4 regions of the Bacillus sp. EB V-12 genome follow, and region 2 is predicted to be linked to each of the others. Evidence: riboswitches for the same ligand, from Rfam matches in the RefSeq annotation. Region 2 holds a riboswitch; each other region holds the start of a gene.
What was found. Region 2 has a riboswitch for thiamine pyrophosphate ahead of tenA (thiaminase II). Riboswitches for the same ligand answer to the same signal wherever they lie in the genome.
Positions count from the first base shown of each region.

Region 1: another riboswitch for thiamine pyrophosphate. It lies ahead of ACZDYH_RS22335 (MTH1187 family thiamine-binding protein); the one in region 2 lies ahead of tenA (thiaminase II).
Region 3: another riboswitch for thiamine pyrophosphate. It lies ahead of thiC (phosphomethylpyrimidine synthase ThiC); the one in region 2 lies ahead of tenA (thiaminase II).
Region 4: another riboswitch for thiamine pyrophosphate. It lies ahead of thiT (energy-coupled thiamine transporter ThiT); the one in region 2 lies ahead of tenA (thiaminase II).

Region 1 is NZ_JBUXJL010000008.1:111,237-118,911, reverse strand. Features, by position in the region: partial or broken gene ACZDYH_RS22355 (P-loop NTPase family protein) at 1-130, opposite strand, end outside; gene ACZDYH_RS22350 (ABC transporter ATP-binding protein) at 127-876, opposite strand; gene ACZDYH_RS22345 (ABC transporter substrate-binding protein) at 873-1,871, opposite strand; gene ACZDYH_RS22340 (ABC transporter permease) at 1,868-2,641, opposite strand; gene ACZDYH_RS22335 (MTH1187 family thiamine-binding protein) at 2,613-2,933, opposite strand; TPP riboswitch at 3,035-3,136, opposite strand; gene ACZDYH_RS22330 (non-ribosomal peptide synthetase family protein) at 3,189-6,770, opposite strand; gene ACZDYH_RS22325 (methyl-accepting chemotaxis protein) at 6,907-7,675, opposite strand, start outside.
Region 2 is NZ_JBUXJL010000002.1:2,790-10,464, reverse strand. Features, by position in the region: gene thiG (thiazole synthase) at 1-473, opposite strand, end outside; gene thiS (sulfur carrier protein ThiS) at 476-679, opposite strand; gene thiO (glycine oxidase ThiO) at 695-1,804, opposite strand; gene tenI (thiazole tautomerase TenI) at 1,797-2,417, opposite strand; gene ACZDYH_RS06560 (ABC transporter substrate-binding protein) at 2,428-3,429, opposite strand; gene ACZDYH_RS06555 (ABC transporter permease) at 3,426-4,178, opposite strand; gene ACZDYH_RS06550 (ABC transporter ATP-binding protein) at 4,178-4,927, opposite strand; gene tenA (thiaminase II) at 4,896-5,591, opposite strand; TPP riboswitch at 5,677-5,780, opposite strand; TPP riboswitch at 5,841-5,952, opposite strand; gene ACZDYH_RS06540 (SH3 domain-containing protein) at 6,222-7,376, shown strand; gene ACZDYH_RS06535 (hypothetical protein) at 7,382-7,675, shown strand, end outside.
Region 3 is NZ_JBUXJL010000007.1:13,756-21,430, forward strand. Features, by position in the region: gene ACZDYH_RS20445 (arsenic transporter) at 1-308, shown strand, start outside; gene thiC (phosphomethylpyrimidine synthase ThiC) at 410-2,170, opposite strand; TPP riboswitch at 2,283-2,398, opposite strand; gene lldP (L-lactate permease) at 2,470-4,131, opposite strand; gene ACZDYH_RS20460 (magnetosome magnetite crystal formation protein family) at 4,427-4,744, shown strand; gene ACZDYH_RS20465 (metal-binding protein) at 4,816-5,307, opposite strand; gene ACZDYH_RS20470 (YkvA family protein) at 5,358-5,723, opposite strand; gene ACZDYH_RS20475 (LTA synthase family protein) at 6,270-7,675, shown strand, end outside.
Region 4 is NZ_JBUXJL010000011.1:59,237-66,911, forward strand. Features, by position in the region: gene ACZDYH_RS25120 (hypothetical protein) at 1-153, shown strand, start outside; gene ACZDYH_RS25125 (hypothetical protein) at 337-669, shown strand; gene ACZDYH_RS25130 (LPXTG cell wall anchor domain-containing protein) at 848-1,336, shown strand; gene ACZDYH_RS25135 (class D sortase) at 1,426-2,046, shown strand; gene ACZDYH_RS25140 (response regulator transcription factor) at 2,086-2,775, shown strand; gene ACZDYH_RS25145 (sensor histidine kinase) at 2,772-4,625, shown strand; gene thiT (energy-coupled thiamine transporter ThiT) at 4,833-5,501, opposite strand; TPP riboswitch at 5,588-5,689, opposite strand; gene ACZDYH_RS25155 (FeoA family protein) at 5,884-6,111, shown strand; gene feoB (ferrous iron transport protein B) at 6,108-7,675, shown strand, end outside.

The sequences.
Region 1 (7,675 bases), on a different contig from region 2:
AAGAAGGTCCATGTGAGACAATTAAAACCGTTCCTTTGTATTGTTGTAACGCTTCCTGTAAAGCCATCTTAGTTTCTACATCCAAATGATTAGTCGGTTCGTCTAAAATTAAAACATCAGCTTTTTCTATTTTTTCATATAAGGAGCTAACACACTTAAAATCTCTTCTTTATCCTTTTTTAATTCGAGTGATGTTAACATATCCATCGTTCTCGGCCTAGGTAATTTCACTTGTACCTCGCCAACTATTGACGCTGGTCTTTGAGATAAAATAAATACGCGATCTGAAAGCAAGATTGCCTCATCTAAGTCATGTGTCACCATAACGATTGTTTGCTTTTCTTGATGCCAAGAGTTTAAAAGCCAGCTATGTACTTCCATTTTTGTAAATGCATCTAATTTACCAAAAGGCTCATCAAGCAGCATAATTGGCTTTTCACATAAATATGTGCGCAGAAAACTAATTCTTTGACGCATACCACCAGATAATTCATCTGGATAATGGTCTGCATATTCATCTAGTTCGAACTGCTTTAATGCTTCCATTCCTTCTGTCAGCCTTTGTTTTTTCGGCTTTCCTTCAATTTCTAACGGAAGAACGATATTTTGCAAAGCTGATCGCCACGGTAGTAATAAATCTTGTTGTGGCATATAACTAACAACATCTTGCTCTTGTACTTGCTTATCGTTATACGTTACGTTCCCGCTTGTTGGTTTTTCAACATTTGCAATCATGTTTAATAATGTGCTTTTCCCGCAACCACTCGGTCCTACAAAGGAAACAAACTCTCCCTCTTGTATAGAGGCACTAATATTCTCTAATACATTCTTTCCGTCGAAAGATTTCACTATATTTTTTATTTGTAATCCGCTCATTTTTCACTTGGAAGGAATTCATTTGTAAAAGCATCTTTTACATCGATTTTCTTTTTAATAACTTTGTTGTCATATAAGAAATTCATGTAATTCGTCCAAATTTCTTCCTTCTGTACTCCCCATGCTTTAGCATCATCTTGATACTTCGTACTTAACCATTTTTGGCTTTCTTGAACTAAATCTTTATTTACATCTGGAACAGCTTTAATTAAAATATCAGCAGCCTCTTTCGGTTCCTTAATTGCAAAATTATAACCTTCTGTCGTTGCACTCATAAACTTTTTCACAAAGTCTTTATCTTGCTTCGTATGTTTTTCACTCGTAATAATAACAGGACTATAGAAATCAAGCGCTGGATCTAAGTCCTTCACCATAATCGTATTTAACTCTTTTCCTTGGCGCTTCGCTTCAATACCATCCCAACCGTAATAAATCCATTCGAAATCTGCATCACGACCGATTGATTTAAAGAAATCTGTTTGTCCTAAGATGATTTTTTCAACTTTATTAAAATCAGCTTGATGTTTATCCATAATCGTCTTTAATGTCGCTTCTTCCGCTGGTCCTCCCCAGCCGCCGTAACGTTTACCTTCAAAATCTTTCGGTGACGTCATATTATCTTTCTTAAGCGATGCAAACGCTGAAGTGTTATGCTGAATAATCGCTCCTACAGATACAACAGGAATTCCTTCCACACGAGCTAACGTTACATTTTCTTGTGCGCTTATTGCGAAGTCTGCTTTTCCTGATGCTATCATTTGCTCTGCTGTTACATTGTCACCTGGTTGAATAATTTCTACATCTAATCCTTGCTTTTTGTAATAATCTTTCGTTTGCGCTACATACAAGCCAGTATGATTCGTATTTGGAAACCAATCTAATACTACTTTTACTTTTTGATCTTTACTTGCACTTTCTTCTTTCTTCGCCGGATTACATCCAGCCACACCTACCGCTACTAAGGCAGCTAACATAACTTTCAAACCTTTTTTCATTTTCTGCCGTCCTTTCTATATATCCATGGTGCTGTTATTCTTGCCATAAACTCTACGATAAAATACAGGCATAATGTCACCATAACGATGATTGCTGCAACACCAAATACTCGGGCAGTCAAAAAGGATTTTGTAGCCCTCGTAAGCATAACGCCTAATCCTTCACTTGCACCGAGCCATTCTCCGATAATTGCCCCCATTACGCTATATGTAACTGCAATTTTTAAACCTGAGAAAAAGTATGGAAGCACTGCTGGAAATTTTACTTTCTGGTAAACTTGCCATTTTGTCGCCTTCATTGTTTGTAACAGTTTCAACATGTTTTTATCTACTGTTTGAAAACCTTCTAAAATACTAAGCGCAATTGGGAAGAAACAAACGAGTATTACGACCATTACTTTCGGCAACATCCCATATCCAAACCAAATAATAAATAGCGGTGCAAGTACAACAATTGGAATTGTTTGCGAAATAACGAGCAATGGATTTATTAAAATACGAAATAACGGTATAACGTCCATAATAATTGCGATGCTCGTCCCCAATAAAATTGCAAAGAATAGTCCAATTATAACTTCCTGCAGTGTTTGCATCGTATTTGGTAATAGTAAATCTTTCATCCCAATTAATTCTTGAACAATGGCAGAAGGCTTTGGTAAAATCCACGGTTCGATTTTAAATAATGAAACAGATCCTTCCCATATCGCAATGAGAAGGATAAGCCAAATAGTTGTAATAAGTTTAGATTGCTTCTGGTTTTGCATATTCATCACGGTACTTCCAAACCTTTTCATCTATCGTTACACCAGTGCTTGGACGATAATGGATTTTAATAGAAGTAATCACTTCTTCTGCTCCAGCATCGACGCAAGCTTGTTGCGCACGTTTAACGACATCAAGAAGTACATCTAATTCTCCTTCCAAAGTTGTTTCCATTGCTCCTACTTCATAACGAACTCCCGATTGTTGCACAACTTCAATTGCTTTATCGACAACAGAATATACATCTTTCGTTTTTGCTTGTGGTACTACTGAAAATGACATTGTAACTTGTTGTGACATAATAAAATCCCCCTTATAAAAATAAATTTCAAAAATAAGAAAAGGCTTTCCTACTGCGTAGGAAAGCCTTGTATGCAAGTTATTACAGAATAACATATGCTACATCACTTTAAGTAACTCCCTACGCTGGCATTATCCAGATCAGGTTGAGGGTCGATGTTTACTTACATCCTCTCAGCCAATTGGCTCCCCGGTCCTTAATTCGTTTTCATTGTAGCATGATTTATTTTATTGAACAAACAAAAGCATGCATAATCATTTCATTATTTTTGGAAAATAACCAACTTTTTCACCATGAGCTAATAACTGCTGAATAAATTCTTTATTAATTGCTGGTACTATCAATTCTTTTTTCTTAATCCATTTATTCGTTCTACGCGTACCCATTACAATTTCAGATTGCTGCGCTCCATCTCCTGCAACTTGAGAAGCAATTAACTCTGCTATTACTTCATTTCCCTTCGCTAATGCAAGTCCGGTATTTACATATTCTGAAAGTGGAACCATTTCAAGATTGTATCCACACTCTCCAATTAGCTGTATAAATTGTTCAAACTCAATTTGATGTGGATGACAAATATGTAACGTCTCTCCTATAATTTGCGCATCTTGCAAATACGATACAATTGATTTACTAGCAAAATCAATTGGTGTGAAATCAACTTTCCACTTCACATTTGGTGCTTTCCCAATTAATAGCATTGTTTTAATAAGACGATAAAATGCGTTTCCTTCAATATTTTGTTGGAACGAACCTGTTTCTGAATGACATGCTAAATTACCTGCACGATAAATATTTCCGCGCAAACCATTTTTCATTGCTTCACGAACAATGTTTTCCGCTTGTAGTTTACTATTTGAATATACATTCTCTAAGTCTACACTGTAATTAAAATCACCAGTTTTCATGTATGTATCCCATTGATCTACCGCTAATTCTAACGGGATACCAATTGTAGAAATAAAATGGAATGTAGCACCTTTCTCCGCTAATGCTAGCATACGGCTAGTTCCTTGGACATTTATATTTTCAAATTGTTTTACATCCCCAAAATGTCTTACATCTGCACCGCAATGAATTATCGTATCCATCTTAGAACTGATGAACATAAATTCTTCTTCGCTCATCCCAAGATACTCTTCTCCCAGATCACCAGCTACGGCCTGTATACGCTGTAACCATTCTTCACATACATCATTAAAGTAGCCTGTTAATGTATCTATAATTCTTTGCTGCACATCTTTAGTTGGTCTTACTAAACAATAAATAGTAGCAGCTGTATCTCTCAACAATTCATATAATATGTGTGATCCTAAATAACCAGTAGCTCCTGTTAAAAAGACATTTGAAATCTGGTTTTCTTCCAAAACGTTTGCATACGTGATAGTATCTGGTTCGTGAATCACTTTATATTCACGAAATACTTCTTCTTTCTCTACTTTTACTTCTCGCTCAATTCGAGCTAATCCATATATCGTTCTTTCTTTAAAGAAATCTTGAATTGTTAAATGTGAGAAATCTTCTTTTAACAATGTTAAGACTCGTAATACTTTTAATGAATGTCCACCAATTGTAAAGAAATCATCATGCACTCCAACTTTTGAAATTCCTAATACTTCCGCCCAGGCGTTCGCTATTTGTTTTTCTGCTTTATTAGAAGGTGCAACATATTCTTGTAGACGAACCGGTTCATACTTTTCTTCTAACTGAGCTAACTTCTTAACATCAATCTTTTTATTAGGTGTAAGTGGTAATTCATTAATATAAATTAGTTTAGATGGCACCATATAATCTGGTAATTGCTCTTGTAACTGATAAACTAATTCTGGTATTTCTTTTTTATTTAAAGTTGTATAGAACGCGATTAAATATTGGCTACCTTCCTTACTCTTCTTAGCAAAAACAGCATTTTCTTTTATATTATGATTTTGAGAAATTTTACTTTGGATTTCGCCTAGTTCAATACGATGTCCTCTAATTTTTACTTGATCATCTTTCCGATGTAAAAACTCTATATTTCCATCCTCTAGCAACTTAACGATATCACCTGTTTTATATATATTAACTATAGGATTAAAGGGGTTCGGAATAAAAGCTTCAATTGTTTTATTAGGCTTATTAAAATACCCTTTTGCTAATCCCACTGAATCTATATATAATTCACCAGGTACACCAATTGGACAAAGATTCATATTCTCATCCAAAATCATAACTTGATAATTAGCACATGGTTTACCAATGGGAATACTCGCAACATCCTCATTTAACCGACTAGGTATTTTATAGGTTGTCGTCACTACAGTACATTCTGTCGGTCCGTATACATTATGAATTTCAACATTTGTACCTATTCTTTCTCTCCACAATTTAATAACCTCTACAGGCAACATTTCACCGCCAATCGCAATTCTTTTTAGGGAAGCTAGCTTATATATATCTTCTTCTGCCAAATAAGTTGCTACTTGTCGAACAAAAATTGTTGCTAATGCCAAGATTGAAGTTGCTTTCACTTTATAGATTGCATTTGCAAATGCTTCTACAGACAATCGCTCTTCCTCTAATAGTACATATAAGTTTCCTCCACAGAATAAAGAAGCAAATGACTCCCATACAGAAGCATCGAAACTAAAGGAAGGAAATTGGGCAAATACATCCTCTTCTGTCAATTCATATTGCTTTTTCATCCAAGTATACAGATTAACAACGCCTCTATGTGCTAACATTGTTCCCTTTGGATTCCCTGTTGAACCAGATGTATAAATCATATAAGCTACATCATCACAATGAATAGACAACTTTACATCTGTATCTTCATAAGTTTCACTATCATACATTGAAACTGTTTGAACCCCATCACATGTTATAGGCGTCTCTTTCATCAATATAACTTTCGCTTGGCTATCTTGAATAATGTACTGTATTCTACTTTCCGGATAATCTGGATCAATCGGAACATACGCTGCACCAGCTTTTAATATAGCTACCATACTTACTACTGTGTCTATGCTACGTTTCATAAATATTCCAACATAGTCTCCTAACTGGACGCCGTTTTTAATTAACATACGAGCTATTTGATTACTTTTTTTATTTAGCTCCTCATAAGTTAAAGTACCTTCCCTTGAAGATAAAGCTATACGATTTGGAAATTGAGTAACAGTATTATAGAACATATCGACGATACTTTTCTCAGGATATACTGCTGTCGTATCATTCACTTGACTATAAAGTGCCATCTCGGCCTCTGTAATAATATTAAAATCATTTATATGATTATTCTTATTTTGTGATTTATTAATTAAAACACCTTGTATTTGTTGTGCATAACGAGTAATCGTTGTCTCTTTCCAATTAACACTATTAAATATTATTTCTACACTTTGCATATTTTTACTAAATACAAATTGTAATGTATTCGTGTCTTGTAGCTCATAATATGTTTCACCAATAATAATAGGTGACATTTCATATAACGTATTACCGTTTTGAAACTCTTCTATTTCTTCCTCATTCATTTCTTTAATTTGCTCCAGTTGCTCTTCAATTTGTAAATTTAAACTTTCATAGGAGAGAAAATTAGAAACTTCAATAGTAATCGGAAATAAACTTCCTCTTACATGATAAAGCACGACAATATGTTTTTCTTTAGAAATATGATATAACCACGTTGCAGTCGCTCCTATTAAATCTACAATGTGAGTCAAATTTGAAAACAGTTCCGTTTTCCTTTTTATCCTAAGTTCTGTTCCTTGCACATCTTTAGGTATTTTAATACTTCCTTCTACTTTTCCTAAAAATTCTTTTACCATCTCATTATAAGAAATTGCTAATTTCATATTTATGTAAATTCCTCTCTTAAATATAATAAAGGTGTGAAAATTCACACCTTTTTCATCCCTTATTAAAGAGCAGATTCGTTCAATTCATAATCAGTAGCGGAGATACCCCCTTGATTAGAATTGAACTTTCTCCTTATTCGCTTTTAAACTCACCAATAAGCTCTTGTAATTCCTGAGAAAGCCAACTTAAAGAAGTCGCTAATTCTGCAATATCTTGTACTGATATTTCTTGCTCTTTCATGCTTTCTTCAACATTACTACTGCTGTTGGCATAAGTATTTGCAATATGTGATAATTCATTTACGACTTGAACGATATTCTGGCTATTTTGTAAAATATCACTCGAATTACCAGAAACAGCTTTTACTTGATCTGTAACAGATTGCGCTGATTTTGAGATTTTTTCAAAGAAATCACCGCTACTTTGAACAAGCGAAATTCCAGTTTCTACTTCTCTTGAACCTTTTTGCATGGAAACTACAGCATCTTCTGTCTCAGCTTGTGTTTCACCAATTAATTTCGCTATATCTTTAGCAGACGCTTCTGTTTGTTCTGCTAATTTTCGTACTTCATCAGCAACAACTGCAAACCCTCTTCCAGCTGCTCCAGCACGTGAAGCCTCAATAGAAGCATTTAAAGCTAATAAATTTGTTTGATTTGAAATACCTGTAATTACAGTTACGATATCACTAATTTCTTTTGACCTTGTTTCTAACGAATAAATGATGGAAGATAAATCTTGTACTGCATTTTGGATTAAACTCATTTGATTAATAATTTGTCCAATCACTTCATTACCTTCAATTGAATGTTGTTCCATACCTTCAGAAGCAACCGCAACTTGTTTTGCAGCCCCAGTTATTTCTTCTACCTTATCTTCCATTCCATGTACAATTCCTAAA
Region 2 (7,675 bases):
GATCCGATTGGAGATGCTCCTGGCATAATCGCATGCACGCCAAGCTCTTGTAATTTACGTGCTAATACAACATCATCAGATGTATACGGAAGTACGATAAATCCTTCTTCCAGTAACATTTCAGATGCCTTTAATGTTTCTACCGGATCAGGTAATAACGTTCTATCATCACCAATAACTTCTACCTTTATCATGTCACAAAGCCCAGAAGCTTTTGCTAATTTTGCAATACGAACAGCCTCTTCAGCGTTTTTTGCTCCTGCTGTATTTGGTAATAACGTATATTTTTTCACATCAAGTTTCTCTAATAAATTAGGTTGCTTTGCATCAAAGATATCCATACGACGTACTGCAAACGTTAAAATTTCAGCTTCAGAAACGTCAATTGCCTTTTGCTGTACGTCAAAATCAGGAAATTTACCTGTTCCTAATAAAAGTCTAGAATGAAATGAAAATGGTCCAATGTTTAACATAATCAACCGCCTCCTACGAAAGTTACAATCTCAATTTGGTCTCCATCAAAAACAGATGTATCTGTATGATCATCTTTTTGTAAAATATCTTTATTACGCTCTACTACAACAATTCTGTTATCTAGCTCTAAATGTGTAAGTAGCTCAGCTACTGTTTTTACACTCGCTGGCACTTCAATTTGGTTACCATTAATTTTTAAATTCAAACTTCCATCCCCTTTCTAAACTCTTCTAGAAAGCAATGAATCTAGCAAATGATTCTCTTGCTTTCCTTCTATTAAATCAGCCATATATTGGCCAGAAATAGGACTTAATAAAATACCGTTTCGATAATGGCCCGTGCAAGCATATAAACCTTTTATTTCTTCATGCTCTCCCATATAAGGAGCTTCATGATTCGATTGTGGTCTTAATCCTGCCCACGTGCTTTCCCATTCTGCTTCTTTTAAAGCTGGCAATATTGTATAAGCACGCTCTAATATAGAAGTTATACTTTCTGGCTGCACAGTTTTATTGAACGTATGTGGCTTCATTGTTGCCCCAATTACGTAACGTCCACCGCGCTTTGGAGTAATGTAAAATCTTTCTTGAAAAATAGGTGCTTTTAAAAGTTGTTTTCTACTTCTTACCGCAACCACTTCTCCTTTAACTGGATATGTACCCCAATCGCGGTGAAAATAACTGAGTAACTTCGTGCTCCATGAACCTCCTGCAATAACGACTTTCTCACATGTGACAATACCTTCACTTGTAATAACTCCAGTCACTTTATTATTTTCAATACGGATATCAAATACTTCTGTCTGTTCATATATATCAGCACCGGAAATCGCTGCAGAATGTGCGAATGCTTTCGTAAGCTCTGGTGCAATAACATGACCGTCTTTCGGATAATATACTGCTCCTATAATAGATTCGGATAGATATGGCTCTTTTTCCCGCACATGGTCTCCCGTTAGAAAATAAGAATCTTCACCTGTTTTCTGCTGCCAATCCATAATGTGAAGAATTCTTTCCTTCTCATCTTCATTTTGAGCAATACGATAAATTCCTTTTTCTTCATATCCAATATCAACACCCGTCTTTTCACGTAAAACTGCTGCAAGTTGTGGAAATATAGCTCGGCTTTCTCTAGCAAGTTCAAATAGCGGATCATACGCATCCCATTCTGCCTGAACACCAAGTAAACCAGCAGCTGCTTTTGAAGCTTCCGATGCAATACTTTGCTTCTCCACAATCGCTACTTTATGTCCTCTTTCTGCTAGAAAATGTGCAATTGAACTACCAATTACACCACCACCAATAATCGCTACATCATACTTCTCACACATGTTTTTCCGCCCACTTTCTTATTGATTCCTTATAAGATTTCGCTTTGCTATACGGGTTACTACTACTTACAATTCCAGACATAACTGCTATACCGCTTACACCGTTAGTAAGAACATCCACTGTGTTTTCTGGGGTAATTCCTCCAATTGCTGTAATCGGTATAGATAAACACCTTGCAATGTCTGAAATTTCTTCAAGCCCTCTCGCTGGCACACCTTTTTTACAATCTGTCGGAAATACATGGCCATAAACGAGTGAATCCGCTCCATTTTTAAAAGCTACTATTGCTTCATCTAGCGAATGCACAGAATAACCGACATGCAAATACGAAAACTTTTCTTTCACTGACTTTACATCTGTACTTCGATATCCTAGTTGAACACGAGGAATATTTAATAAAATTGCAATATCAATTCGATCGTTTATGACAATTTTAGAAGCCGGAAAGCCCTCCATTAATAGACTTTCCACACCTTCATATAATTCCTTCGTACTCTTCTCACGCTCACGAATATGCAAATAATCAATCTCACTCTCAATTTGCATCGCTACATTCACTAACTCTTCGAATGGCATATGGCCATTTGAGATTACGTGGAGCTCATTTTTCATATTCATTCGCCTACTTTAAAATATTTTCGAATAATTCATCGGCTGGGACGGTTTCTTTCGTCATTCCTTTGTCCTTCAGCCACTTATTTTGTTTCTCCCAAGATTCTTTTGAATCTGATAAGAATGGCTCATCTTTCGTTTCCATCTTCTCTAATAAAATTTTCATACTTTCCTTTTCAACTTCTGGCACAAGTGGGAAGTTTTCTTTTTCTTGATGATTTAATAAAATATTCAATGCTTCATCTGGGTTTTTCTTCATGAAATCATAGCCTTTTTTCGTACCACGTAAGAAAGCTTGCAACGCCTCTTTATCTTTTTTCAACGTTTTATCACCTGTTACAAACACAAGCTCATGATAGTTTGGTACTCCGTAATCAGCTGGATTAAAGTACGCTGGTTCATGGCCTTCATGACGCATAACAGGTACTTCATGGTTAATGTATGCCCCTGTTACCGCATCTACTTTCTTCGTAATTAATGCTGGTACTAAATCAAAGCCAACATCTACTACTTTCACTGTATCAGGATTACCACCAGCTTCTTTTACCATCGTTTTTAAATACATCTCACTTAATGGTGTTCCAGAGTATCCTACTGTTTTTCCTTCTAAATCTTTCGGTGATTGAATGCCCGCTGATTTCAGTGATACAACATGATTTAATGGTGAACGTACGACAGCCCCAATTGATTTCACTGGAATTTGCTCATTCGCTCTCGCCATAACAACATCTGGCTGATAATACAAGCCCACTGTCACCTTCCCTGCTGCTGCCAGCGTTAATGGATCAGTCGGATTAGAAGGGAATTTAATATTTACCTTTACACCTTCTTCTTTAAAGTATCCTTTTTCAATTGCTGCATAGATAAAGCTATGTACCGCATTTGGATACCAATCTAACATGACTGTTATTTCTTTCTCTTTTTTACTTTTGTCTGATGCTGAATTACTCGAACATCCTGCAATTATTGCAATTAATAATGTAAACACAAAGATGCGCTTTAAAAATTTCATGAATGCTTCCTCCAACTAATGAATTTCTTTTCTAATATGGAAATAATTACGACGAAGAAAATAGCTAATAATGATAACAATACAATAGGTGCAAATACGCCAGCTCCATCTAACTGCGTCATCATTCTCTTACTGAAATATCCAAGCCCAGCTTGTGCACCGAGCCATTCTCCAATTGCTGCTCCGATAACACTAAGCGGAACTGCAATTTTTAAAGCTGAGAAAAAATAAGGAAGAGCAGACGGCAACTTTAATTTAAGAAAAATATCTCTTTTTGTTGCTCCATATGTAACTAAGAGCTCCTCCCATTCTTTTTTCGTACTACGCAGTCCATCATACGTATTGACCGCAATTGGGAAAAACGTAATTAAAACTGTGACAACAACCTTACTCCAAATTGTATATCCAAACCATAAAACAAATAGCGGAGCAAGCGCAGTAATCGGAATCGTTTGTGAAGCAACTAATAATGGATAAAATGCTCTCTCCATCCATGTACTCGCATTCATTAACATCGCTAGCCCTACACCTAATACGATAGAGATAACAACACCTATTAAAACGACGTATAACGTTGCAGGTAAATGAACTGTAAATAATATGTCTTTTAGTTTCCATATCTTCATTAAAATCGCAGAAGGTGACGGTAAAATGTACATCTCATCTACAATTCTTGCTCCTATTTCCCACACAGCTAGTAAAATACTAGAAAGTGTAATAGCAGGAACTAATTCTTTCAATCGGTTCATCACACAAGTACCTGCCTTTGTAACATACTAAGAAGCTCATCTTTCAGCGCTAATACTTCCGGTTTATATAAATCTTTTCGTGTTCTGTTATGATCAAGCGGTACAGTCCGTTCAGTCAAAGTCGTTATCGGCTGCTGTTCCACTACTAAAACTCGGTTTGAAAGAAATAACGCTTCTTCAACATCATGAGTAATGAATAAAATTGTTTTTTCCCACTCTTGCCATTGTTCAAACAACCATTCTTGCAAAGAGGTCTTCGTTAAAGCATCCAATGCACTAAATGGTTCATCTAACAGCAATATCTCCCCGCCTGTTAATAAAGTTCGAATAAAAGATACACGTTGTCTCATACCACCAGATAAATCTTTCGGATATTTTTTCTCATACCCTTGCAAACCAAATTTATGTAACAGTTCCTTTGCCTTTACTTCTGCTTCTTTCTTCTGTACACCTTGGCACTCTAGCGGCAGGGCAGCATTCTCAATAATTGTTCTCCACGGCAAAAGCATATCTTTTTGCGGCATATATCCTACAGGATGGTGCTTTGTTTCTGTCAGTTCTATCTGTCCAGTACTTACCTTTTCTAGACCTGTAATAAGGCGAAATAAAGTACTTTTCCCACATCCACTCGGTCCGATAATACTGACAAACTCTTTCTCATGTATAGAAGCATTTAATTCATGGGTGATTGGTTTCTCATCGTAATGAAAAGAAACATTATGAAACTGTAGTATGTTCTTGCTCCTCAAATCCCCACATCTCCTTACGATAGGACATATCCCAGAATAAATATTCAAATCGACTGGAATTTAAGAAAATCTCCTCTAATCTTTCTAGTTCTTTCTCAGACTTTCCAACTGCCATTTCATTTAATAAATCTATTAACCAAATACAAAGATTACCGTATTCTTCCGAACTATATCCTTGAATCCACTCACCAAAAAACTCATGATCTCTTGCTCTAGGAATATCATTTAAACGCTTTCCAATTTCCCAATAGCTCCACATACATGGAAGAAGCGCTGCTATTAATTCCGCAAGTGTGCCATTTTGAGATACAGACATCATGTAATTTGTATAAGCTAAATTTTTAGCAGATGGTTTCGCAGACTCTATCTCCTCTATAGAAATTCCAAGTCTTTTTGCATATTGTTTATGGATTGTCATTTCGCCATTTAATATTCCATCAATTTGTTCAGCGAACTTTCCCATTACTTGTGGATTCGTTGCTTTTACAACACCAATCGCATATAACTTTGCATAATCCAGCAGATATAAATAATCTTGAATAATATAATACTGGAATTTATCTTTTTCTAACGTGCCATCTCCCATACCCACTACAAACGGATGATTATGACTCATCTCCCAAACCGGTTGCACAGTTTCTAATAATCTATCGCAAAATTTCATTTCTCTATCCCCTTTCAATATATGTATCTAAATAAAAAACCACTTCTATATATAAGAAGTGGTTACAGCAAATAAAGTTATACATTTATTCGATGTTCCACTTCCCTTCGCTAGTATTACCTAGATCAGGTGTTGTAAGGGTTAAGGATTATTCCTCTCTCAGCAAGTCAAGCACCCCTAGTGGTTTCAATATGAAATTTTCAAATAAAAAAGCCCCGTTTCTATACGCAAAGAAACGGGGACTCATTGTTAGTGTCCGAATTGCTTCCCTACGCTAGCATAATCTAGATCAGGTAATAAAAAGGATCAAAGGCTTACGGCCTACTCTCAGCTGGCAACACCAGCTCTCCTAGCAAACTATAAAATTATCACTGTCAGTATAACACCCTAATAAGACATCATCAACTTTTTTAATTTTCTTAATTATCAACATAATATCAAAATTATACAATACATACATTCTATTTTAGAAAATAAAACCCCAATTAATTGTATAAAAAGGAATCATTATCCTCAAAAAATTTATTTTTATATTGATTTCATATTACATTTATGTGAATACCCCCACTATATTATATCTTTATACTATAATAAAATTACAACTATACAACTAGAGGAGGTCTCTATTCCATGAATATGAAAGCTACTGCTTTAACAGCAACTACTGTAGCGATTGCTTCTTTACTTCCTTCTATGGGTGAAACAAATGTACAAAAAGCAAACGCTGAACAATTATCTAATATTAAAACTGGGTATGTCAAAGTCGATCAAGTAGCATTACATACAGAAGATAACGTAAAAAGCACATCAATTGATACAATTCGCTTTAATACAAAAGTGAACATCCTTGAAACAACTAATGGTTGGTATAAAGTATCTGTTCATAATAAAGTAGGTTATGTACAAAAAGATGCTATTTTACTAAAAAACAAACTTCAAACTAATGATCAATACATCGTTAATGCTAATGCATTAAACGTTCGCTCTGAACCTAATTTAGAATCTTCCATTTTAGATGTATTACCAAATGGTAAGTTTATTACCGTTCAAGAAGATCAAGGCGAATGGTATAAAATATCACATAATGGCCAAACAGGTTACGTACAAAAAGCATTCATCTCTAATGGTTCACAACCCTTAGTAAAAGGAATCACCGTTCAAAATAATACAAAATATACTGTTGCAACACCTAATCTAAATGTACGTAGCACCGCTAGTACAAGTAGCGCTCTACTCGGTTCATTACAAAACGGTACACAAGTACAAGTAGTAGAAACTGTAGGTACTTGGTATAAAATTCGTTTTGGCACAGGATACGGATATGTAGCAAAACACTATGTAGTACAAAATCAACCACAAGCTAAAACAGATCAGCCTTCATCAATTCCAGCTGCTTTCAAATTCCCCGCTCAAGGAAGAATTAGCTCAACCTTTGATATACGCTGGGAACAAATGCACTATGGTATAGATATTGCCGCTCCAGGAAACGTCTCTATCCAAGCTGCTGCTGCAGGTAAAGTTGTGAAATCTTATTATTCAGCTAGCTATGGCAATGTTGTTTTCATTGCGCATCAAATCAATGGGAAATTATATACAACTGTTTATGCTCATATGAAGGATCGCACTGTACAAGCTGGTGATCAAGTACAAACTGGACAATTAATAGGTCATATGGGAAACACAGGTCATTCATACGGGCAACATCTTCATTTTGAATTACATAATGGAGAATGGAATTTTGAAAAAACAAATGCAGTAAATCCACTGCCATATTTAGTTAGGTAAATTGTATGCCACGCAATATACCTCTTATAATTGAATACGCAGCCTTTTTAGGTTTAATCTGTTGTTTAATCATTTACAATACAAACATTGTATTTTTATCTATTATTATTGCTTTTGTTGCATTAGAAATTATGATGGAATCATTTCAAGTGCAACTAAAACAAAAAATTGCCCATATTTATAACGCTATATTTCTTTTGAGTGCTCTCATAACAAATATAATTAGTAATGGCTTTTATTTATCTACTGTATTTCCAGTATTCTTTATGGCTGTTTTATTATTTGTAGCTAGATATATT
Region 3 (7,675 bases), on a different contig from region 2:
TCCTCTCTAACGTCTTCAATAACCATCCTGCCCTTATGATTGGTACAATCACATTAACAGAAATGGGACTAGATCCAGTCACATTAAAAACAATCTATCTTGCAAACATCATTGGTAGTGACATCGGTTCACTATTACTACCAATTGGTACACTAGCTTCACTCATTTGGATGTATATTCTGAAACAAAACAAAATTAAAGTAAAATGGAAAGACTATTTAAGTGTATCCCTTATCGTTATCCCGCTCACAACAGTCGTCACACTATTCCTCTTATTCTACTGGGTACATCTCTTCTTTGCCTTATAAACAACAGAAGCCCCATTTGCTACCGTCTTAGCAAATGGGGCTTCTTCTATAATAAAGTTAGGTACTACAGTGTGATCAATCAAGTAAAGAGGTGTAACATATTATTGATATAAATGACTACCAGCTTCTTTAAATTCTTCTGCTTTCTCTTTCATTCCTTTTTCAATTGCTTCTGTCGTTTCTAAATCATTTTCTTTTGCATACTCACGAATATCATGCGAAATTCTCATACTACAAAACTTCGGTCCACACATTGAACAGAAGTGAGCTGTCTTTGCCCCTTCTGCAGGCAACGTTTCATCATGATATTCCATCGCACGTTCAGGATCTAAAGATAAATTAAATTGATCGCGCCAACGGAATTCGAAGCGTGCTTTTGAAAGTGCATCATCACGCTGATGAGCCGTTTTATGTCCTTTCGCAAGATCAGCCGCATGCGCTGCAATTTTATACGTAATAACACCCGTGCGTACATCATCTTTGTTTGGCAAACCTAAATGTTCTTTCGGCGTTACATAACAAAGCATCGCTGTTCCAAACCAGCCAATCATAGCAGCTCCAATTGCAGATGTAATATGGTCATAACCTGGTGCAATATCTGTCGTTAGCGGCCCAAGTGTGTAAAACGGCGCGCCCTGACAAATATCAAGCTCTTTCTCCATATTCTCTTTAATTAAGTGCATCGGTACGTGTCCAGGTCCTTCAATCATAACTTGCACATCATGTTTCCAAGCAATTTTGGTTAATTCGCCAAGTGTTTCAAGCTCAGAAAACTGTGCTTCGTCATTTGCATCTGCAATAGACCCTGGACGTAATCCATCTCCAAGAGAGAACGAAACATCGTACTGCTTCATAATTTCACAAATCTCTTCAAAGTGAGTATATAGGAAGTTTTCTTTATGATGGAATAGACACCACTGCGCCATAATCGAACCACCGCGCGAAACGATACCTGTCGTACGCTTTGCCGTGATTGGAATGTAACGAAGCAATACACCAGCGTGAATTGTAAAGTAATCAACGCCTTGCTCCGCCTGCTCAATTAACGTATCACGATATACTTCCCACGTTAAATCTTCTGCAATTCCGTTTACTTTTTCCAGCGCTTGATAAATCGGTACAGTTCCAACTGGTACAGGCGCGTTACGAATAATCCACTCACGCGTCGTATGAATATTTTTACCTGTAGATAAATCCATAATCGTATCTGCACCCCAGCGAGTAGCCCACGTCATCTTCTCTACTTCTTCTGCAATCGAAGAAGATACAGCTGAGTTTCCGATATTCGCGTTTACCTTCACATGGAAGTTACGCCCGATGATCATCGGTTCAGCTTCTGGATGATTAATATTCGCTGGTAAAATAGCGCGGCCTTCTGCGATTTCCTTACGAACAAACTCCGGCTCTACCCCTTCACGAATCGCAACATATTCCATCTCAGAAGTAATAATGCCATTACGTGCATAGTGCATTTGCGTAACGTTTGCACCTTGCTTTGCTCTAAGTGGCTGGCGATCCATTTGCGGGAAAACAGGTGTATGTTTCGAAGCCACTTTCACACCGTCATCCTCTGGTTTCACTTCACGCCCTTCGTATGCTTCTACATCACCACGCCCCATAATCCAAGAATGGCGCGGCGTTGGAATCCCCTTTTCTAACTCCACTTTATACTCAGGATCCGTATAAGGGCCGCTCGTATCATACACACGAATTGGCGGATTTGGAACGCCATTTGTTTCGCTTTGTTCAATCTCACGCATCGGTACTTTCATGCCTTCTCGTGGTCCATCCACATATACTTTCTTACTCCCTGGTAAACTCGATTTCAATTCAATTTGCTCAGCTGAAACAGATTGTTTCATAAATTTTATTGCCCCCCTGTTCGTGACAAGGACGAGATATGGCCAGCGCATGCCAAAATAAAAAGAGCCAGGTCCATAAAAAAATAAGGACCTGGCTCATAAAGACATCATTATGTAAAGCCGTTAACTTCCCTACGCTGGTACGAGCCAGATCAGGTCCAAAGGGTTAAGAAGATCACGCGCTTCTCTCTCAGCCTACGCATACGTTAGGCACCCCTAGTTTATCACTGATTTAATTTTCAATACTTTCCCATCATACACCATAATCTGAAAAATTCAAAGTTTATTTCTTTTTCTCTTTATGGAATCATCCACGTTAAATAATACGCCTGCACATACGTCATAATACCAACAATAATTACGAAGAATAAGCTATGCTTCACTGTAAAACGGAACAAATCCGATTCTTTTCCAGCAAGACCAACCGCTGCACAAGCGATCGCAATCGACTGCGGGGAAATCATTTTACCTGTTACACCGCCTGTTGTATTTGCTGCAACGAGAAGCACTTCAGATACGCCGACTTGCTGCGCTGTAATGGCTTGTAAATTTGAGAACAGTGCATTCGCAGACGTATCAGACCCTGTTAGGAATACGCCAATCCAGCCTAAGAATGGTGAGAAGAACGGGAATAGGCCGCCAGTTCCGGCTAATGCTAACGCTAACGTGGAAGATAGACCAGAATAGTTTGCGATAAATGCAAACCCTAGTACGAATCCGATAGATAGAATTGGCATTTTTAATTCGCTTAACGTTTCTTTAAATGTCACTACTGCATCTTTTACATTCATTTTCAAAATAAACATGGAAATGATACACGCAATTAAAATCGCTGTTCCGGTTGCCGATAATACATCAAACTTCAAAATTGCCTCGTAAGGCGTTGGTTTATTTACAATTGGCTCTGCTTTCATTACTAGATTATGCAGACCTGGAATTTCAAACTTAAATACAAGACTTTCTAAAGCCCCTCCTGGAGTGAATAATGCCTTAAAGAAACTTTGGCTCCAAATGACTACCATAACCGTTAATACGATAAATGGGGACCATGCCTTCACTACTTTTCCAAACGTTAATTTCGGCATCGATGCCGCTGTCGTTGTTGCTGCTACTTCACTATTTGCTTGCCCAGATTGATATATTTCTTTCGGCTGCCAAACTTTTAAGAACAGCGCTAAACTAATTAAACTTACAAGTGCCGATGTAATATCCGGAAGTTCTGGTCCTAAAAATGTCGCTGTAATGAACTGCGTAATCGCAAATGAACTACCCGCTACAAATAACGCAGGCCACGTTTGTCGTATCCCCTTAAATCCATCCATTAAAAATACGATAAAGAATGGCACAAATAATGATAGGAACGGTAATTGATGCCCAGCCATTTGTCCAATTTTATGTGGATCAATACCTGTTACTTGTCCAGCAACTGTAATCGGAATTCCCATCGCTCCGAACGCCACTGGTGCAGTATTTGCAATCAAACAAAGACCTGCTGCGTATAAAGGATTTAACCCAAGCCCCGCAAGAAGTGCTGCTGTAATCGCTACTGGTGCCCCAAATCCTGCCGCTCCTTCTAAAAATGCTCCAAATGAAAATCCAATTAAAATAACGAGTAGACGATGATCGTTCGTAATCGATAATACCGATGCACGAATCACATCGAATTGACCTGTTTTCACAGAAATTTTATATAAAAATACCGACATAATGATAATCCAAGCAATTGGCCATAATCCGTATAAGAAACCATATCCGGTCGCTGCCATTGCCATCGTGAACGGCATTTTATAAGCGAATAACGCTACTAAAACTGTAAGTACAACTGTAATAAATCCTGCCACATACCCTTTCATGCGGAAAACTGCTAAAGCTAAGAAAAAAAAGATAATCGGAATAAGTGCGACCGCTGCCGAAATCCAAATGTTTCCGAATGGATCATAAACTTGTGTCCATGTGTTCATTGTTCTCTCCCCCTAAAGAATCCCCTTTTGAATAGAATAACCCCATCAATAGACTATCAGGTCATCATACCTTTAAGTCTAAAATAAAAAAACGTTTAAGAAAACGTTTTCAACAACTTTCATTTATACTGTACCATAACAATTTCTATTAAAAAAGATTTTTTTGAAAATTTTATTATTTAACAGAAAATCTTACAAAATCGTCACGTTCTTGTAATGTTCATCGATAGGAAGTTTGCCAAAATTATTGCATAATAATAGTATAACAACAGAAATTATTTATGAGGTGATATATATGAACGGAAATAAAATATTAGCTGCGTTATCATACTTTAGTGTACTATTTGCCCCTATCTTATTCCCTATTATCGTTTGGATTGTAGGAGACGCTGAAACAAAACCACATGCAAAACGTGCTCTATGGACACACATCATTCCAAGTATCGCTACATTCATTGGCGTAACTATTTTAGGAATTATGGGTCTTGGATCTGATCAACCAGATGTAACACTTGGAATTGGATCAATGATTGTCTTAGCTATTTGCGGAATCATCAGCTTATACTACTTCATCTGGAACATTGTAAAAGGAATTAAAGTGCTGAAAGCTTAATTTTAAACAAATGTTTGTTTAAAAAGGGCCCCTTGCAAATTGTAAGGGGCCCTTTTCCTAATTCGTTCACTTTATCTTCTGCGTTTCTTCTTTTTTCTCATCATTTTCTTTCGGCGTGTATTCACTTTATCCGCTATAATGTGGAGCGTACTTGCCACAACAATTCCCATTAAGAATGTTACAATTTCAACCTCATGTTTCTGCGCAATTTCTATTAAATTACCATCCAATGCGATTACATTTAATAGTAATAAAAATGGAGAAAAGACAATTAACATGTACGCAATACGAATCACATCACCAAGTATAATCGTATGCGTAAAGAAAGATCGATGTGGCATTACTTTCTTATAAGGATACCAAAATATACGTAAGAAACCCCATTTGTTATAAGCATTACTGTACGTATCTAAATCTGGTGTTAAAAATGAAGTACCTACTAAAAAACCAATTGCAAAAGTTAATAAAAAATCAAAATTTGTTAATCCATACGAAAAGAGCAAAAACAAAACAACCGGAAGGGATATTAAGTTTATTTTCGTATGCGTTCTTCCTGATGGCATAATGCACTTCCTCGCTTACGTTCGTCCTGTCACCTCATGACAGATTTCACCTATTGACCTAATTTCTGATCGATAAATGTTGTGTCTATATCCGAACCAAACCATTCTGCCAACTTCACTCGTGCCTTATCTTTCACATCTTCATTGACGTATAACGACACCTGTATTAGTGCGGCCGTTAACGCCCCTAAATCATCCGTATAGCCAATTCCAGCAATGAAATCTGGAATCGCATCAATCGGTGCAATAAAATAAGCAAGTGCTCCAATTACAATAATTTTCACTCGTTTTGGAACATCGGGTCTTTGCAAAACGTAAAACAGTAATAAACTTGCATAAATGACCGACTGCCCTGCTTGCTTTGCAACATGTTTTACTTTCTTCCAAAACGCTTCAACTGAAAATTTTTGTTTCATGTAAAAAGCCTCCCTATTTTTAAAAAGAAATAAGCTACAATATGTTATCAGTAAAAGTTCATGGAAATTACACAAAACCTATCAATGAACTTTCATTGTAACAAACAAACTAAAAAAGAACAAGTGTTCGTTAATTTTCACACGATTTCCTTCATATAATAGATTTCTAGATAACCCTTACCCATCTTCGTTTCTTATTTCTCAACAAAGAAAATTTTCACTTCCACTTAACATTCTGCTCTACCTTTGTTATATTTTCTAGTTGACGGACATATAAACGAATGTTAAAGTTTTCTCTGGTAGTGACAAATCTTATACAAAAAATGTAAAATGTTATAGTGTTTCTCAGAAATGAATTTTGTTGTATAATACAGAAATGACGTTATGCTTATGAGCAACAAAAGAAACCAAAAGGGTATGCATAGTTATAGTCGTATATGGGTGAATATAGAACCTTTAATTATGGCCAAGAAAACTATGTATTTTTTATTTTAGCATTTTTCGCTCCAAAATCGACCAAGCCTGATAGAGAAAGGGTGGAAATGAATGAAAGAAACCTTGAAATCACAATTTCAAAATGTGCGTTTCACTGTATTCGTAGCTTTAGCCTTATGGCTGAAAACTTACCTTATTACACGCACAAGCTTTGACTTAAAACTTGAATCTTTCATGCAAGAATTCATTTTATTCCTTAGCCCATTAGCAGCATCATTACTGCTTGTTGGTCTTGCATTATTTGCAAAAGGGAAAAAACGTAACTATATAGCACTTGGAATTAATTTTGTCTTAACAATCGTTCTTGTTGGTAACGTAATGTTCTACGGATTCTACAATGACTTCGTTACATTACCGGTGCTAGGACAAACATCTAACTTCGGAAGTTTAGGTTCTAGTGTGAAAGAATTATTTAACTACAAAATTATCCTTGCATTTGCAGACATTATCATATTCTTCGTTCTATTGAAGAAAATGAAGAACTTTGCACCTACAGAGCGTGTAGCACGCCCGATGCGTTCTCTATACTTCGTATCAACAGTTGCTATTTTCTTCGCAAACTTAGGACTTGCAGAAGCTGAACGCCCAGAACTATTAACACGTTCATTCGACCGCGTTATGCTTGTTAAAAACTTAGGATTATATGTACACCAAGTATACGATCTTGGCTTACAAGCAAAATCAAGTTCACAAAAAGCATTCGCTGACGGTAGTAAATTACAAGAAACAGAGAACTACGTAAAAACAACACAAAGTAAACCAGATCCAAATATGTTCGGTACTGCAAAAGGGAAAAACGTAATTGTTGTCTCTCTTGAGTCATTACAAACATTCTTAATTGGTGCAACAGTTAACGGACAAGAAGTTACACCATTCTTAAACCAATTTACGAAAGAAAGTTATTACTTTGATAACTTCTTCCATCAAACAGGTCAAGGTAAAACATCTGATGCTGAATTCCTAGTAGATACTTCGTTATATCCACTAGACCGTGGTGCTGTATTCTTCACACACGGTAACAATGAATATACAGCAACTCCAGAAATTTTACGTCAGCAAGGGTATCACACGTCGGTATTCCACGCAAACAACGCAACATTCTGGAACCGTAACATTATGTATCCAGCACTTGGTTATGATCGTTACTACAACGAGCTTGATTACAAGATTACGCCAGAAACAAAATTAAATTGGGGATTAAAAGATATCGAATACTTCGATCAATCTATTGATATGTTAAAACAAGTGAAGCAACCATTCTATACTCGCTTCCTTACTTTAACGAATCATTACCCATTCACTTACGATGACAGTACAAAATTAATCGATGAATACAATTCTGGTGATGGAGTATTTGACCGTTACATGGTAACTGCTCGTTACTTAGACGAAGCAATGAAACACTTTATTGAGCGTCTAAAAGCAGAAGGTATTTACGACAACTCAGTAATCGTATT
Region 4 (7,675 bases), on a different contig from region 2:
CTTGGCCTGTTGGCTTACGTAATTGATGTACCTGCGATTCGTATTTCATTAATTGGAATGACTTTAGTGTTAGGAGCAATTTCGCACGGTATGATGTCGCAGCTAAAAGAAGCTGGACTTGATGATATGAGAGATCATATAGATAAAAAGTAAGAAACCTTCATTATATCGAGTGAAGGTTTTTTTGTTTCTTACAAAAATGTAAGGTAGTTGTAAGGCAAATCGATAGTTGCATAAGAGCATTTTGGATAAACTATGGGTGTAAGGTAAAAGGCAAGCATATTTTAGGTAAATTAAGTTTTAGGCACTCTATATGTGAAAAAGGAGTAGGAGGGCATGGAGAAACGTTGGACGACCTTTTCTTTTTTAGCGACTAGTAACACCGTAATGCTAGATGGAAAAATGGATTTTTTGCACTTGTTTGATCGTGAAGATGATCATTCTTCTTCTAAATTTACAATGAAATGGAATAAATGGAGCGAGAGTTGTAGGTTTGAAGAAGAGGCCCCTAACGAAGAGCAAAAGATTATTTTAACAAACCCTATTAAAGCGTGGGTTGTTCAACGTCGTAAGTGTAACGTCAAAAATCACTTCAAGAAAACTGAGCCGAGACAATTAGTTATCGCTCCGGCCCGTTCTACTTCCAAATCACGCGAAAGTAACATGTAAATAATTGAGACACACACCCGAAAAAACATCGTACATATTGCGATGTTTTTTTCTTTTTCTACAATGAAATCTTTAAATGAAATATATTTCATCTGCATCTTATATTTATATCTCTTGCTTATTCTAGTAATACATCCGGTGCGAGTTGATGTGAATAAAATATAAGGAGAGAATTAAGATGAAAAAGAGACTATTACCAATTTGTGCAATGGCACTTTTAGCAGTAGGATATTCTTCAGTAGCGAGTGCAGATACTGGAACAGTAACAAAGGAAGAAGCGCAAGTGCAACAAGATAAAGCTAAAAAAGAAGAAGCAATTAAGGAACAGCAAAAAAGTGAAGTAGAGAAAAAGCAAGCGGCACAAGTACAAGAAAAAAATGATATGGCTAAAAAAGAAGAAGCAATAAAAGCTGAGAAAAAAAGTGAAGAAGAGAAAAAGAGAATAGCGCAAGAACAGTTAAAAAACGATATGGCCAAAAAAGAAGCAGCGATAAAAGCCGAGCAAAAGAATGAAGTAGCTAAAAAAGAAGTAGCAAAGCCAGTTGTACAAGGTGAAAAATTACCAAATACAGCATCGAATAATGTAGTAATGATGGGATTAAGTGCATGTCTTGTAGCGGTAGGTACATTATTTGGTTTGAATCGTCGCAATAAGATTAAAGCGTAAATAAAATATTTTCCTATAAAGAATGGGATAATTTCATATATTAAAAATGGTAGGTTACTCCTACCATTTTTGGCATGGAGGAATGAAGAATGAAGTTACTCAATTATATCGGTATCATATTGATGGCTATAGGGCTATTCATGGGATCCTATTATGCTGTGGAATGGTATAAAGGAAGAAGCTCTGCCGGGCAATTAACTGCAGAAGAAATAAAGAGCCTTAAAAATATACAAGATACTCAACTTTCTCATGAAACACCTGTAACTTCTCAAGTGCCTTCTTCTCAAACAGAACATAAAGAAGGAGAAAAGGTAGCGATGTTAAACATACCGAAAATAAAGAAGAAGTTTTCTATATATTGGGGAGCAGATGATACGACTTTGAAAAAAGGAGTGGGTATGTTCGTTAGCGATTTAACGACAACTCCATCTGGAGGGGGACATACTGTACTGAGTGGACATCGAGATACTGTATTTACAGATTTAGGAGAGTTGAAAGAAAAGGATACTCTTATTTTAGAGTATGATAATAAAACGTACACATACGAAATTCAAAAGACGTGGATTACCCATGCGGATGATCGCACTGTTATTATAAAAAAAGAAGAACCGATATTAACACTGACAACTTGTTACCCATTTAATTATATAGGGGATGCACCAGATAGATATATTATCGAGGCGAAGTTAACTGCTAGTTATTCAAAGTGAAATTATAGTTTCTGAAAGCGAGAGGGGGATAAATAAGTTATGTCAAAAAACATTTTAATTGTTGAAGATGAAGACATATTACGTGAAATATTAAAAGATTATTTTTTAAGTGAGCAATATGTAGTGTTTGAAGCGAGGGACGGGAAAGAGGCTTTAGTTGTATTTGAAGAAGAAGAGGTTGATTTAGTTATTTTAGATATTATGTTGCCAGAACTCGATGGATGGTCTGTTTGCCGAAGGATTCGAAAGACGTCCGAGGTGCCTATTATTATGCTGACGGCGCGTGTAGATGAAGACGATACGTTACTTGGTTTTGAACTTGGGGCAGATGATTATGTGACGAAGCCGTATAGTCCGCCAATTTTATTAGCAAGAGCGAAAAGGTTGTTAGAAAGCAGAAAAGTGACAAAGCAACTTTTAGAGAATGAAGATGATACATTATCAATCCACGGCATTCACGTTCATTTTCCGTCTCGCACTGTTACGGTAGATAGAACCGATATTAATTTAACGCATACAGAATTTGAAATATTAGCGTATTTCATGAAAAATCAAGGAATCGTTTTAACGCGAGAGCAACTCATTTCAAGAATTTGGGGATATGAATTTGCTGGTGATGATCGAACGGTGAATAGTCATATTCGTAATTTAAGAAATAAATTAGGAGAGAAAGCAAAGTACATTACAACTGTAGTACGAACTGGTTATAAATTTGAGGGGAATATATGAGAAAAGGAATTGTACTAAAATTATTTACTCTTACAACAGCATTATGTATGTTGATTTTAGCGACGATATTTATTGGACAAACGATATTTTTTAAACAATATTATGCGAATCGAAAAGTGGAAGATATTAAAGTAAATTTAAATTCCTTTGAGAAGAATTATTTAAATTATGCAGGAAATGCAGAAGAAATTCAAAAACTAGAGCAAGACTTTTTAAGAGAAAATAATACGTGGATTACGACATTAGATAAGAACGGGAATTTAAAACATGCAGATGATTTTTATTTTGAAGTAACGATAGATCGTAGGCAACAAAAGAGCTTTGGACAACAAATATTCAAAATTCCTTTAGGCAATCTCGTCAATATAGAAGAGATTGAGAATAAATCATCAGATCAGTTTCTAGGCCAAGGAATTTATTTTTCTGGAGTGAAAAAAGGAGATAGTTTTATTCCATTCTCTTTCTCGTTATCTAAGCAGAATTTAAGTGGATCTAATAAACCGTTAGAAAAAGCATTTAAGGAGAAAATGAGTAAATTAGATGAGGAGAAAAAGAAAGCAGCTGAGGAACAAGTAAGTAAGGAAAAGAAGCCGGCTGTTCAGGAGCAAGCTGCCCAAGAACCAGATGCTTATATAGGTGGGTTTGTTACAAAAGTACAGTTTCCAGATGTAAAAGGCCTCGTAAATCCAATTTATAAAAATACTTTGTTTTTGGATAGTATAAAAGAATTTCAAACGGATGTATTACTAAAAGAGAGTAATCAAATAGAGTATTCAACAAAGACAATGGACTATGAAAAGAATGATATAAAATATAAATTATTAATGAAACCAATAAAAGAAAAAGATGGATCAGTAACATATATTTATGCGATGGCTTCTTTACAGCCTGTAGATGAAGCTGTACAAATGGTGCAAGATTATTACATCTATATCATTGCATTTGTAGTCGTTCTTATTTTTTTAGCTTCGTTTTATTATTCAAAACAAATTGCAAAACCATTACTAAAAATAAATGATACGACGAAGAAAATAGCACAATTAGATTTTACAGAAAAAATACCGATTACTTCAAAAGATGAAATTGGAGATTTATCGAAAAATATTAATGTTCTATCAAATAAACTCCATTCGCATATTGGGCAGTTAGAAGAAGATATTGAAAAGGAAAGAAAGTTAGAAAAGACGCGAAAAGAATTCATTTCTGGTGTTTCACATGAATTAAAAACACCGCTAAGTATTATGAAAAGCTGTATTTCTATTTTAAAAGACGGGGTAGCTGAACATAAAAAAGAGTATTATTTTCAGGCAATGGAGAGAGAAGTAGACAAAATGGATACGTTAATTTTGGATATGCTTGAGTTAGCTAAATTTGAATCTGGTACATATAAAATGAAAAAGGATTCGTTTTATATTGATACAGTAATTGAAGACATATGTGAACATCTATCTGTGGAAATAGAGAAAAAAGAGCTTCGTGTTCATAAAAATATATGTTCATTTGAAGTGATTGCAAATCAAGGCCGGATTGAACAAGTCATCGTGAATTTCATTACGAATGCCATACGTTATACACCAAATAAAGAAGATATTATTATTTCTACAATAGATGAGAAGGATCGTATAAAAGTGTGCATTGAAAATAAAGGTACTCACATTGAAGAAGAACAATTAGATAAAATTTGGGATCGTTTTTATCGAGTGGATACAGCTCGTCAGCGTTCACAAGGTGGGACGGGACTTGGGCTTGCCATTTCAAAGAATATTTTAGAACTACATGATACTGAATATGGGGCAGGAAATACAGAAGATGGTGTGTTATTTTATTTCTATTTACCGAAAAAAGCGTAGACAATATGATCTATGCTTTTTTAATTTATTTTCATATTATCTTTACCTAATCTTTATTTTTAATCAGTATAATTTGTTTAGAATATGAGGTTATGTAAGGAGTCGATGAACCGTGCATAGCAATTGGCTAAGTATAATGGTATTTATTTTCTTTTGCGCATTTATTGTATTTTTAATTGATATTACGATATGAAAAAAGAGCGCTCATTAAGCGCCCTTTTTTTGTGTATTCATTTGATAAGCACTGATGCTTTTGAATAATCGTGGTGAAGTGATAAATAAAAATATAAGTAAAACGGTACATAAAATAAAAGAACCAAGCATTGTACTTCCATTTACGATTAATGAATATAACACAGCTGATTGACCTTTCGGCGCATATTGTCCCCAGAAAATAATGCCGGCAATAAAGTGGCAGAAATAGCGAGCAAAGCTACCGATAAATGTAGCAAGGATAATATAAGCAAGGACTTTCTTACCCTGATTTTGTTTTGATGAAGGTTTGTCTTTACGGTTACCTAAATTTGATTGTTCTAAGCTATTTTCATTGGATGTTAAAAGTGCTTTTTGAATTGGACGATAGAATAAGCCAGCAAATCCGATAAAAGCAAAGGCAATGAAGTACTCAATGAATGCTTGAACAGGTGTTAAAATATAAGCATCTCCCACGACAATTTGTAATAGTCCCCAAACTAAACCGCCTAAGAAAGCTGATTTAAAGCCCCAGCGGTAAGCAATAATAAAAATAGGAATCATAGCGAATGAGATAGAACCGCCTGTTGGAAGTTTAAGTGATAATGGTAAAATATCGATAATCATGGCGAAGGCTGCAAGAATAGCAGATTCGATCATCGCTTGTAAATTGGTGTTACGCATGTTGTCTCCCCCTAAATCCAAGTTGTACAAAAAAGAATAGATATCATAGGAGGATACGAAATACGTAAATAAAAATGAGGTATGTATTTCGGACGTTTGCACAATCCCTGCGTTAGCATTAACTAACAGGTTCGAAGGGTCGGAACGAAGTGTTCCCTCTCAGCGGCATGGCTCCCCCAGTGATAACGAGATTCTTTATTTGCTATTGTTTATTGTAAGCGAAATGGATGAGAATGGCAAACAAATGCTGTATGACAATAATTGAAATAGAATTGTAGCGAAATGTTAATAAATATGAAGCAAAAGGGTATAGTACAAGAGAAATTGGGTGTGGTATAATTTTTTTGAAAATAATTATCATTCTCTTCTGAGGGGGAAGGTTATGAGCTTAGTAGATATTAAAATTGGAGAGAAAGTGTTAGTAAAAAGTATTCAGTCTTTAGATCAGCTATTAAAGCGTAGACTAGCTGCTTTCGGTCTTGCGGAAGGAAGCGAACTTCGCTTGAAACAGAAAGCGATGTTCAAAGGTCCTTGTACATTGGAGTGTCGTGGACAGTTAATTAGTATTCGTCATTGTGACGCGAAAATGATAAAGGTGGAATTAGCGTGAATAAGGTAGCTTTGCTAGGGAATCCGAATACAGGGAAGACATCATTATTTAATGCACTTACTGGTTCTTATGAATACGTAGGAAACTGGAGCGGTGTAACAGTAGAAAAAAAGGTTGGTAAATTAAAAGATAGACAAGGAACATTAATTGATTTACCAGGTGTTTATGATTTAAATCCAGTTTCACGTGATGAAGGTGTTGTAACAAACTTTCTATTAACAGAAGAATTTAATCATATGTTAAATATCGTAGATTCCTCGCAGTTTGAAAGAAATATGCATTTAACGTTGCAGTTACTTGAATTTGGTAAGCCAGTCTCAATTGGTTTAAACATGGTTGATGTGGCGAAGCAAAGAGGAATTGTCATTGATGTAAAACGATTATCAGAGCTATTAGGTGTAACAGTCGTTCCTGTTGTTGCAAGAAGTGGAAAAGGCTGTGAAGAACTGCTTACGACTCTTAAAGAAAATGACAAAAAAGAGAAAAAGCCATTCCTTATTTCATATGGTGTACAAATGGATGAAGGAATTGGAGAAGTAATTGCTCTTTTAGAGACAGCGAATTACGAGCATCCGAGATGGTTAGGACTTCAATTTTTAAGCAATAACGAAGTAGTAGAAAAAGAAATGAAAGCATTACCAATTTATAAGGAACTCATAGCCATTCGATCTCGCTTAGAAGGAAGACTTGATTGTACGTTAGAAGAGCACATTTACAAAACTCGTGAAGCGTATATTGAAAAGTTAAAAACAAATGTTATGAAGCATGAGAAAGAAGGAAAAATTCCTTTTTCAGAAAAAATTGATAGATTAATTACACATAAAATTTTAGGACTTCCAATCTTTTTAGCAGTTATGTTTTTTATTTTTCAGGTTACGTTTACGTGGATTGGTACACCTTTATCGGATATGTTAGATGAGTTTTTTGGTGGCCAGCTTACGGATTGGGTGACGGCTGGACTTACAAGTATTGGAGCTTCTGATTTTATTCAAGCACTAGTTACAGAAGGTATTATTGCCGGTGTTGGTGCTGTATTAGTGTTCGTACCACAAATCTTTGCACTATTCTTTTTTATTTCATTATTAGAAGACTCAGGGTATATGGCGCGAATTGCAGTTGTTATGGATAGAATTATGGAGTTTTTCGGCTTAAACGGAAAAGCTTTTATTCCGATGATTATCGGTTTTGGATGTAACGTTCCAGGTATCATGGCTGCGAGAACGATTGAACAGGAAAAAGAACGTTTACTTACCATTTTAGTAACACCATTTATGTCTTGTTCAGCACGATTACCTGTATATGCATTATTTGCGGGCGTATTTTTCCCGCATAGTCAGGCGACTGTTGTATTTTCTTTATATGTTGCAGGGATTGTTCTTGCGTTATTAGTTACAAAAATTATGTCTCTTACAATTTTGAAAGCGGAAAAGTCTATTTTCGTAATTGAATTACCGCCTTACCGTGTGCCACAAGCAAAAACATTATGGCTAAGCACGTGGGAGAAAGGAAAGGGATTTGTTCGTAAAGCTGGTACATTCATCTTTGGTGGTTCGGTTGTTATTTG